DNA from 2 places in the Comamonas endophytica genome. Region 2 is predicted to be linked to the other one. Evidence: riboswitches for the same ligand, from Rfam matches in the RefSeq annotation. Region 2 holds a riboswitch; the other holds the start of a gene.
The links. A riboswitch is a leader RNA that binds a small molecule or an ion and turns the genes downstream of it on or off. The one in region 2 is predicted to bind cobalamin.
Positions count from the first base shown of each region.

Region 1: linked by a shared signal. The riboswitch ahead of M9799_RS01880 (TonB-dependent receptor) and the one ahead of M9799_RS17540 (ABC transporter substrate-binding protein) in region 2 are both predicted to bind cobalamin.

Region 1 covers NZ_CP106881.1:445,320-450,437, reverse strand. The annotation lists gene M9799_RS01895 (mandelate racemase/muconate lactonizing enzyme family protein) at 1-376, opposite strand, end outside; gene M9799_RS01890 (FadR/GntR family transcriptional regulator) at 548-1,261, shown strand; gene M9799_RS01885 (MetQ/NlpA family ABC transporter substrate-binding protein) at 1,327-2,115, opposite strand; cobalamin riboswitch at 2,370-2,600, shown strand; gene M9799_RS01880 (TonB-dependent receptor) at 2,813-4,966, shown strand; gene M9799_RS01875 (ABC transporter substrate-binding protein) at 4,969-5,118, shown strand, end outside.
Region 2 covers NZ_CP106882.1:123,194-128,311, reverse strand. The annotation lists gene cobN (cobaltochelatase subunit CobN) at 1-1,119, opposite strand, end outside; gene cobW (cobalamin biosynthesis protein CobW) at 1,119-2,177, opposite strand; cobalamin riboswitch at 2,284-2,498, opposite strand; gene M9799_RS17545 (GNAT family N-acetyltransferase) at 2,531-3,031, opposite strand; cobalamin riboswitch at 3,177-3,374, shown strand; gene M9799_RS17540 (ABC transporter substrate-binding protein) at 3,496-4,506, shown strand; gene M9799_RS17535 (FecCD family ABC transporter permease) at 4,520-5,118, shown strand, end outside.

The sequences.
Region 1 (5,118 bases), on a different replicon from region 2:
AGCCGGCGCAGGTGTTGTAGACGGGAATGGCGTCGCGCACCCGCCCGCCCAGCGCGGTATGCACCGGCACGCCCAGGCGCTGGCCTGCGAGGTCCCAGAGTGCGAGATCGACGGCGCTGGCGGCGCGGGTCTCGGCGCTGCTGCTGTGAAAGCCCAGGTAGGGCGTCATCAGATGGTGCGAGACGGCCTCGATCTGCTGCGCGTCGCGGCCGATCAGCCAGGGCGCGACCTGCGCGTGGAGCACGGCCTCGACGGCTTCTGCGCCGCGAAACGACTCGCCCAGGCCCGTCAGGCCGTCATCGGTTTCGATCTCCACCCAGATCAAGTTGGGGTGCTCGTCGATGCGCAGGGTGCGCAAGGCGGTGATGGTGCTCATGGGTCTCCTGGTGTCATGCGGGCCGCCGGCCCTGGATGTGTGGACGCAGTGTCCGAGTGCGTCTTCCAGTTGTCAAAATGAAGCTGAATCTGTCTGACAGCTTTGTGCCGGCGGCATGCCATTGCGCCGCTTTCTGGAAAAATCGCGGTTCCCGTCACTCGCCACGCACCCATGGACCCAGAAGCCTTGCCGCCGGCTTTGAGCCTGCATGCCTACCACCAGGTCATGAACCTGATGGCCGCGGGCAGCTACGGCGCCCACCAGCGCCTGCCCAGCGAGGCGCGGATGGCGCAGTCCATCGGCGTTTCGCGCCCGGTGCTGCGCCAGGCACTCGAACGGCTGCGCAGCGAGGAGCGCATCTATTCGCGCAAGGGTTCGGGCCACTACGTGGGCGACATGGCGCACAAAGCCGCCGTGCCCTTTGGCGCCTTCTCCAGCATCGCCGACGTGCGCGACTTCCTGCAGTTCCGCATGAACATCGAGGTGGAAAGCGCGGCCCTGGCGGCGCAGGCGGGCCAGACGCAGCATGTCCAGATCAAGATGGCGCACCACCGCATGCAGGCTGCGCTGGCCAGCCGGCAGCCGGGCATCGAGGAAGACCTGGCCTTCCATATCGCGGTCGCCCAGGCCAGCGGCAACCGCTTCTATCTGCTGACCATGCAGGCGCTGGCCGAACAGATGCGCTTCAGCGTGCAGCTGATCAGGGATCTGTCGAAGCGCTCGCCCATGAAGACCGCCGCGGTCCTGCAGGAGCATGCCGAGATCGAGGCGGCGATTGCCGCGCGTGATCCGCTGCGTGCGCGCGAGGCCATGCGCGCGCACCTCGCGGCCGGCATAGAGCGGCTGTTCGGCCCAGGGCGGCCCGACGCGCCGGCACCGCGCTGAGCCGCCAAAAGCAAAGCCGCCGGCAGTGCGCGGGGCACGGCCGGCGGCTGGCGGGGAGGGCAGGCTCAGAACGCGGGAACGACCGCGCCCTGGTATTTGTCCTGCAGGAACTTCTTCACGTCCTCGCTGTGCAGCGCCTGGATCAGCTTGGCGATCTCCGGGCTGCCCGCGCGGTCCTTGCGCGCGGCAACGATGTTGGCGTAGGGCGAGTCCTTGCCCTCGATGAACAGCGCGTCCCTGGTGGGATTGAGCTTGGCTTCGATCGCGTAGTTGGTGTTGATCAGCGCCAGGTCCACATCGGCCAGCGCCCGCGGCAGCAGCGGCGCCTCGAGTTCCCGGAAGCGCAGCTTCTTCGGATTCTTCACCACATCCAGCGCCGTGGGCGTGAGGCTGCTCGGGTCCTTCAGCTCGATCAGGCCCTGCCTGGCCAGCAGCAGCAGCGCGCGGCCACCATTGGAGGGATCGTTGGGGATGGCGACGGTTGCGCCTTCCTTGAGCTCGTTGATGTTCCTGATCTTGCGCGAGTAGGCACCGAAGGGCTCGACGTGGATCTTGCCGTTGGGTACGGCCACCAAAGAGCTCTTGCGGTCCTTGTTGTAGCTGTCGAGGTAGGGCTGGTGCTGGAAGAAGTTGGCGTCCAGCAGCTTGTCTTCGACGGCCGCATTGGGCTGCACATAGTCGCTGAATTCGCGCACCTGCAATTCCACGCCCTGCTTCTTCAGCGCGGGCTTGATGTGGTTGAGGATTTCGGCATGGGGCACGGCGGTGGCCGCAACCTTGAGCACCACGTCGGCTGCCTGGGCAGTCAGAGCCAGGCTGGCCAGGGCGATCGCGCTAAGAGCTTTCTTCAGCATGACAAGGCTTCCTTGAAGAGATGGAGGGAGGGGTCTGCACCAAAACAGTGAACACGCAGTGCAGAAAGCGCTAGTTTAGTGACCATCAGGCACGGGATACGTAGGAGAAAGCCATTCTGGTTATAAGAATGTGGTTTTATATGCATGCCAGTGTTTTCATGCGGGTGCTCCGCCTGATTTGGTTCTGTGACAAAACGCGTCTTTCCTTGATAATCGCGCACAGGCGTCCGTTGTGCGGGCTCAGAGCCCGCCTGATGACGCCCAGATTCAAAGGTGTTCGACAAGCAGGTGCGCCGGGCCTCATATCCCGGCAATGCCTGCGCTGCCCCCGCAACGGTGGGCGAAATCCCAGGTCCTCACGCTGGCCCCCAGGCTGGCAGTCACTGCGTGCTCTTGGCGCGCGGGAAGGCGAGGGCTGAGCTGGCGCATTCGACATGCGCCAGCGTTTCGCGAGCCCGGAGACCGGCCTTTGTGATCGCTTCGGACGCCGCGGGAGTGCGCATGTCTGGACAAACAGCTGAAGCAATGGCGGCGCACGGGCGTGGCCAGGCCTGGCTGCGGGTTCATGCAGGCGCGCGCTGCGGCGGGTTTTGGTCCTTGGGCTTCGCGGGTGAGCGAAGCCTCGCCTTGAAATCATCGTATGCACTTGCCTCGTTCGCGGCACGCGCTCAGACGCGCTGCCCTGCCTTCCTTTCCCTTGTCTTGCCGTCCGGCCCTGCTGTCTTTGCTGGCCTGGGCCACGCTGGCGGGTCCAGCGGCCCATGCGGCGGGTGAAGACCCGACGACGCTCGCTGATGTGTTCGTCACCGCCACGGCGCGCCCCGAAGGGCGCCTGCGCATCGCCGCCACCACCCAGACCATCGACCGCGCCGATATCGAGCGCTCCTCGGCACGCTCGGTGACCGATCTGCTGGCCGAGCACGCGGTGGGCTTTCTCAGTGAATGGACCGCCGCCCAGACCTCGATGAACCTGCGCGGCGCGGCCACCGACGGCCAGGGGCGCGACTACCGCGGCCAGGTGCTGGTGTTGCTCAACGGTCGGCGCGCCGGCACGGCCAACCTCTCCAAGCTCAGCCTGTCGGATGTGGAGCGCATCGAGATCGTGCGCGGCCCGGGCTCGGTGGTCTATGGCAGCCAGAACATGGGCGGGGTGATCAACATCATCCTGCGCACCGGCGCCAGCGGCGGCGGCAACCGCGCTTCCGTCGTGGGCGGCGGCAGCGGGCTGTGGCGCGCCGACACGCAGATCAGCGGCGCCAGCGAGCGCTGGGACTGGTATGTGGGCGCCAATGCCGGCGGGCGCGACGACTACGATTCGGGCCGCGGCGGCGGCGAGATGAGGAACACCAGCTACAAGCGCCGCGGCGCCAGCGGCGCGCTCGGCTGGCAGCTGGCCGACCTGCACCGCGTGGAACTGCAGCTGCGCACCGACGGCATCTACAACGCTGGCTTCCGTGGCTCCGGCGCCAACATCTTCAGCCGCGACAACCGCTACAACCAGTCAGCCGATCTGCGCTACGAGGGCGCATTGCCCGGCGGGCGGGTGAGCTGGCTGGCGCATGCCTATGCGTTCACCGACGTCGACGAGTTCAACTGGGCCTCGCCCGTGATCCGGTCGGGCACCAGCGCCGTGCCCGGCACCGCGCGCGACTACAACCACCGCCAGCTCGATGCCACCGGCCTGCGCCTGCAGCCGCGCCTGCGCCTGAGCGACAGCAACGACCTGCTGCTGGGCTTCGATTACGAGAAGAACCGGCTGCGCTCGGACCGCGAGCGCAATGCCATGCCCGGCGGGCCCGCGGGCCAGGTCGCGCCCTATGACACCAACCAGACCGAGCACACCCACGCGCTGTATCTGGAGGATGCACAGACCTTCTTCGGCGACCGCCTGACGCTGCGCGCCGGGCTGCGCCGCACCTGGGGCGAGACGCGCTTCGACCAGACGCCGAATGTGCCGCTGGCCGTGACCACTGCGCGCGACTACGGCAAGACCACCTGGTCCACAGGCGCGGTCTGGAAGGTCAGCGACAGCTGGGCGCTGCGCGCCGGGGCCTCCACCGGTTTCCGCGCGCCCACGGCCAGCGAGCTGTCGGCCGACTTCACCGCGGTGGGCGGCGGGCGCAGCTTCGGCAATCCGAACCTCAAGCCCGAGTCCAGCCGCCAGCTGGAAGTCGGCACTACCCTGCGCCAGGGTTCGTTGACGGTTGACGCCGCGCTGTTCCAGAACACCATCTCGGACCGCATCATCACCGTCTCGCGCGGCCCGGCGACCAACACCTCGGACTACGCCAACAATGCCGCCGATATCGTCGCGCGCGGGCTGGAGCTCAGCGCGCGCAGCGAGATCGGCCGGTTGGCCAGCGGTCCGGTGCTCAGCGTCTTCGGCAATAGCTACTACCATTTCGAGATGAAGGACAAGGGCGCGGCCGCCTCGGCCAACACCGACCGCGTGCAGCGCATGTACCAATACGAGGCCGCGGTCGGCCTGCGCCTGGCGCGCGGCATGGACCGCAACCCGGGCGACTGGAGCGCACAGCTCACGGCGCTGCTGCGCGGGCCCATGTGGTACGACACCGAGGAGAACCTGCTGATCCCGCAGGGCGAGCCGAGCAGCACCTTCATTCACCGCAAGGGCGCGTTCACCGTGTGGAACCTGCGCGGCGAATACCGCGTGAGCCGCGGCATGAAGCTGTTCGCGGGCATCAACAACGTCTTCGACCTGAACCGCCATCCGATCTTCATCGCGCTCGACAAGCGGCCGTGCATCGCCAACCCGATCTTCCAGAACGGCGGCTGCGGCACTTCGATGCCGGGGCGCGAATGGCTGATCGGGCTGCAGGCCGATTTCTGACCATGGGCATCGCACGGCGCGGACTGCTTGGCGCACTGGGCTGCGGCGCGTTGCTGGGCAATGCAGTGGCTTCTTCACCCTTACGCCTGCGCGATGCGCTGGGCCGGGAGGTGGTGCTGCCTGCTCCGGCGCAACGCATCGTGACCATCTTT
Region 2 (5,118 bases):
CAGCTCCACGACGAAGGCCAGGCGCTCGGCATGCGGCTGGTATTGCACGACGTCGGACTGCGTGAGTTCGCTGCGGTGCGCGCGGCCCTTGAAGCTGATGGCACGCGTGATGATGCGGCCGTCGACCTCGGGCATGGCCACATGCATGGCGATGTCGCGCGGCTGCAGGCCGTGCGCGTCGTCGAGCCAGCTTTGCTCGTTGGCGCCGGACATGATGACCTGCAGCACCGGGATATCGCCCGCCAGCGCGTGGTCGCCCGGTGTCTCCAGGGACGACTGCGAAAACGAGGTGGTGTTGAGGATCAACGCCACATGACGCTCGGCGCACAGCTGGTGCAGCATCGCCATGCTGGCCGCGTCTTTCAGCGACAGCAGCGCCAGCGGCAGCGGGTTCATGCCGCGCGCCAGCAGTTCGCGGCTCAGCGCCTCGAACACCTGGGTGTTGCCCGACTGCAGATGCGCGCGGTAGAACGCGATCAGCACCACGGGGGCGCCGGGCAGCCATTGCAGCGGGCCGGGCTGCTGCCAGTCCTCGGCCGTGGCGGCATCGTGCGCCGGGTGGTACACGGCCACCGAAGGCAGCGGGCGCGGCGGCAGCGCCGGCTGCGTTCCGCCCAGGAAGGCCTGCCACAGATAGCGCAGCATCTCGCGCGCATTGGCTATGCCGCCCTCGCGCAGATAGCGCCACAGGGCGCGGCACTGCTCCACCTGGGCGGTGCTCTTTTGCAGCAGATTCAGGTCCTCGGTGGTATCGCCCGAGAACATCACCAGCGTGATGCCCTTGAGGCGGCAAATCTCGCGGATGCGCTCGGTGCCATAGGGCCAGTAGCTCTCGCCGCCGAGATGGTCGATGACGATCACGCGCGCATGCTGCAGCACCTCGTCCACATACAGATCGACGGAGGCCGGCTGGCGCAGGTGCATCAGATTGGCCAGGCGCAGCGTGGGCAACCGCTCACCATCCACCCCGGCGCGCAGCTGGGCGCAGGCCTCGGCCAGCAGCGCCAGCGTGGTGTCGGCCGCGCTCAGCACCACCACCTGCGCCGGCGTCTGGCCCAGGCTGGAAACAAAGGCCTCGTCATCGACGAAGCCCCCGGGCTGGACGGCAAGCAGATGCATCAGCGCGCTCCCAGGGAGGCGAGCTCGGCACGGATGCCGGCCTCGTCGAGATCATGGCCGATCAGCACCAGATGCGTCTGCGGCGTCTCGCCCGCGGCCCAGCGGCGGTCGAAATAGCTGTCGAAGCGCGTACCCACGCCATGCACCACCAGGCGCATCGGTTTGCCCGGAACCGCAACGAAGCCCTTCACGCGGTACACCTGGTGCTCCGACACGATGCGTTCGAGCGCGGCCAGCAGCCCATCGCGCTCGACCTCGGGCAGCTTCACGACGATGGAGTCGAAATCATCGTGGTCATGGTCCTCCTCGTCATGGCCATGGTGGCCCTGGCGCTCGTGGATGGTCTCCTCCGAGGCGCTGGACAATCCCAGCACCACGCCCAGATCGATGCGGCCCTGGTCCGCGGCGACGATCTTCACCTGCGCCGGCACTTCCTCGCGCACGATGGCCTCGACCTTGGCGCGGTCCTCGGCGTTAGCCAGATCGAGCTTGCTCAGCACCACCAGATCGGCCGACATCAGCTGGTCTTCGAAGAGTTCGTGCAGCGGCGATTCGTGGTCCAGATTCGGGTCCTGGCGGCGCTGGGCATCGACGGCGGCAGGGTTGGCGGCGAACTGGCCGGCAGCGGTGGCGGGCACGTCGACGACGGTGATCACGGCATCCACCGTGCAGGCGTTCTTGATCTCCGGCCAGTTGAAGGCCTGCACCAGCGGCTTGGGCAGCGCCAGGCCGCTGGTCTCGATCAGGATATGGTCTATATCCGCGCGCCGCGCGATCAGCTCGCGCATGACCGGATAGAACTCCTCCTGCACCGTGCAGCACATGCAGCCGTTGGCCAGTTCATAGAGCTGACCCGGCAGCTCCTCGCCGTTGTCGTCGCAGCCGATGCCGCAGCTGCGCAGGATGTCGCCATCGATGCCCAGCTCGCCGAATTCATTGACGATGACGGCGATGCGGCGCCCGCCCGCGTTCTCGAGGATATGGCGCAGCAGCGTGGTCTTGCCGCTGCCCAGGAAGCCGGTGACGATGGTGGCGGGAATCTTGGCGGATGGGGTCATGGGGTCTCCTGGTAGTAAAGCGCACCAGGGACGGGGACGGCATGCCAGGCGCCCGCGGGCGGGAGGCGGCCACGGGACATGAGCAGGCCGCCCACACCCCGGGGCAACGGCTGAAAGCCTACAGGTCGGTATTCTGGCTTGCCGTCACCCAGCGCACAGCACCTTCCCGGGCCGGCGCCCAGTGGCATTGCGTTGTGTCTGTCAGGCTTACAGCAGCGGGGGCTGCGCCGGAATGGCCAGGCAAATGCATGGGGTCACCGGTCTTCCCGTTTCACCCCGGCCGAGACTTCGGCGCGGGACTCCTGTACGGTGCGGGGATTATAGGAGGCGTCTTTCGACCTCTAGCGCGCAGGTCATTGGAGCGCGCATTGCATATGGATGGTCTGCCATTGTGGATCCGCATCCCGGCAGATCACCTCGAAGCCATGGCGCTGCCAGAATTCCAGGGCGCCGGGAAGGAAGGGATGGGTGTGCAGATATAGCACTTCGATGCCTTGCGCAATGGCCTGCTCCCACAGCGCCTGGAACAGCGCATCGGCAATGCCCTGGCGCCGGTATTCGGGTGCGACGAACAGACGCACCACTTCCACCACCTTCTTTGGGGAGAAATCCAGTTGCGCGAAGCGGCCGTCATAGGCGCGCCAGGCGATGGTGCCGATCAATTGGCGCGCGGGATCACAGGCGGCAAGCATCCGGCCGGTGCCGCTGGCGTAGGTCTGTTCGAAGCTTTGCAGATCCGGTGGGATGGTTTCAATATCGGCGCGTCCGGCAAACATCTGGGAGCGGGCTTGTTGGAGAAAGTCGAGAACGGGCGGGAGGGTAGGGACGGGTTCGATGTGCAGGATGCGGGACATGATGGAACTCTATGGCATTTGCGGCGCTGTAGGGGTGACACCCTTCGACAGGCTCAGGGCGAAAGGTATTACCCCGTTCGTCCTGAGCCTGTCGAAGGATGGACGTCCTGCCCTCCAACACCCCAGCAACCTCCCCCAAATCAGCTACATTAACCCCACCTCCGGTTCCGCAAGGACATGCATCGGCCCGTGCCGACACATGAGGGAATCCACGAAATGGAACTGCCCCCGCAACTGTAGGCAACGAGTGCCCCTGCACCAAGCCACTGAACGCACGTTCGGGAAGGCGCCAGGCGTGCGATGACTTGCCAGTCAGGAGACCTGCCGAGGATTAGACGATCACTGCCGGCGGGGTGTCCGGGAAGCGACCAATGGCGGGAATCCAGGCGTGCCGCAGCAGCGGCGGGCCGGGTCGTGCATGGCTGGCTTCCGGAAGCGCCCGCCTTTTCTGGAAAGATCCCTGGATGCTGCTTCGACGCCTCGCCTTCTCCCTGCTGCTGTCCGCGGCCCCGCTGGCTGCCAGCGCCACCGACTACCCCCTGCAGCTGCAAAATTGCGGCCACACCCTGAAATTCGACAAGGCTCCCGCATCCGCCGTGACCATCGGCCAGGCCGGCACCGAGATGCTCTATGCGCTGGGCCTCGGCGACAGGGTGTCCGGCACCTCGCTGTGGTTCAACGCGGTGCAGCCGCAGTTCAAGGCGATCGACGACAAGGTGCCGCGCCTGGCCGACAACGACCCGAGCTTCGAGGCCGTGATCGGCAAGCGTCCGGCGCTGGTGGTGTCGCAGTTCGAATGGATGGTGGGCAAGGAGGGCGTGGTCGGCACGCGCGAGCAGTTCCATGACCTGCGCATCGCCACCTATGCCATGCCCTCGGACTGCGAGGGCAAGAACAACCTCAGCGGCGCCGACGGCACGCGCACCGCGGCTTATGACGTCAATACGCTCTACAAGAGCATCCAGCAGCTGGCGCAGATATTCGACGTCGAGGCACGCGGCCAGGCGCTGGTGCAGGAACTCCGGCAACGCCAAGCCAAGGCCGTCACCCAGCTGCAGTCGCCCAGGCTGCGGAACATGTCGGCGGCGCTGTGGTTCTCCAGCGCGGATCTGTCCATCGACCCGTACATGGCAGGCCAGAAGGGTGTGGCCGGCTACATGCTGCAGACGCTGGGGCTGCGCAATATCGTCACTTCGGCCGAGGAATGGCCCACCGTGGGCTGGGAAACCATTGCCAAGGCCAACCCCTCGATGCTGATCATCGCGCGCATGGACCGCCGGCGCTTTCCCGCCGACGACTACCGGAAGAAGCTCGAGTTCCTGAAGAAGGACCCGGTCACGCGCCATATGGATGCGGTGAAGAACAACCGCATCGTGATCGTCGATGCCGATGCGCTGCAGGGCTCGATACGCATGGTCGATGGCATCGAGCAGATCGCGCAGGCGGCGCTCGAGCTGCAGGCGCCCGCGCGTTAAGAGCCTCACCGAAGTGCTGCGAATCCTTCTGCTGGGCGCCGCGGCGCTGGCCCTGCTGGCCGTTGCCGTGCTGCTGGGCGTGGCCATCGGCGAGACACGGCTGGCGCCAGCCACGGTCTTCCAGGTGCTGGCCAACCAGCTGCTGGGCGCCCGATACCCGGTGGATCCCATCGACCAGGGCATCGTCTGGAACTACCGGCTGGCGCGCGCGCTGGTGGCGGCCAGCTGCGGCGCGGGCCTGGCGATCTCGGGCGTGATCCTGCAGTCGCTCTTGCGCAACGCCTTGGCCGAGCCCTATCTGCTGGGCATCTCCGCCGGCGCCTCGACGGGGGCGGTGCTGGTGTCGGTGGCGGGCCTGGGCGCGGGCGCAGTGTCGATGACCACGGGTGCCTTCTTTGGCGCCGTATGCGCATTTGCGTTGGTGGCGCTGCTGGCGCATGCCGCGGGCAGCGGGGGCCTGCGCAACGGCGCGCAGATCGTGCTGGCCGGCATTGCCGGCTCGCAGCTGTTCAATGCGCTGACCTCGCTGATCATCACCAAGTCCGGCAGCGCCGAGCAGGCGCGCGGCATCATGTTCTGGCTGCTGGGCAACCTGAGCGGCGTGCGCTGGAG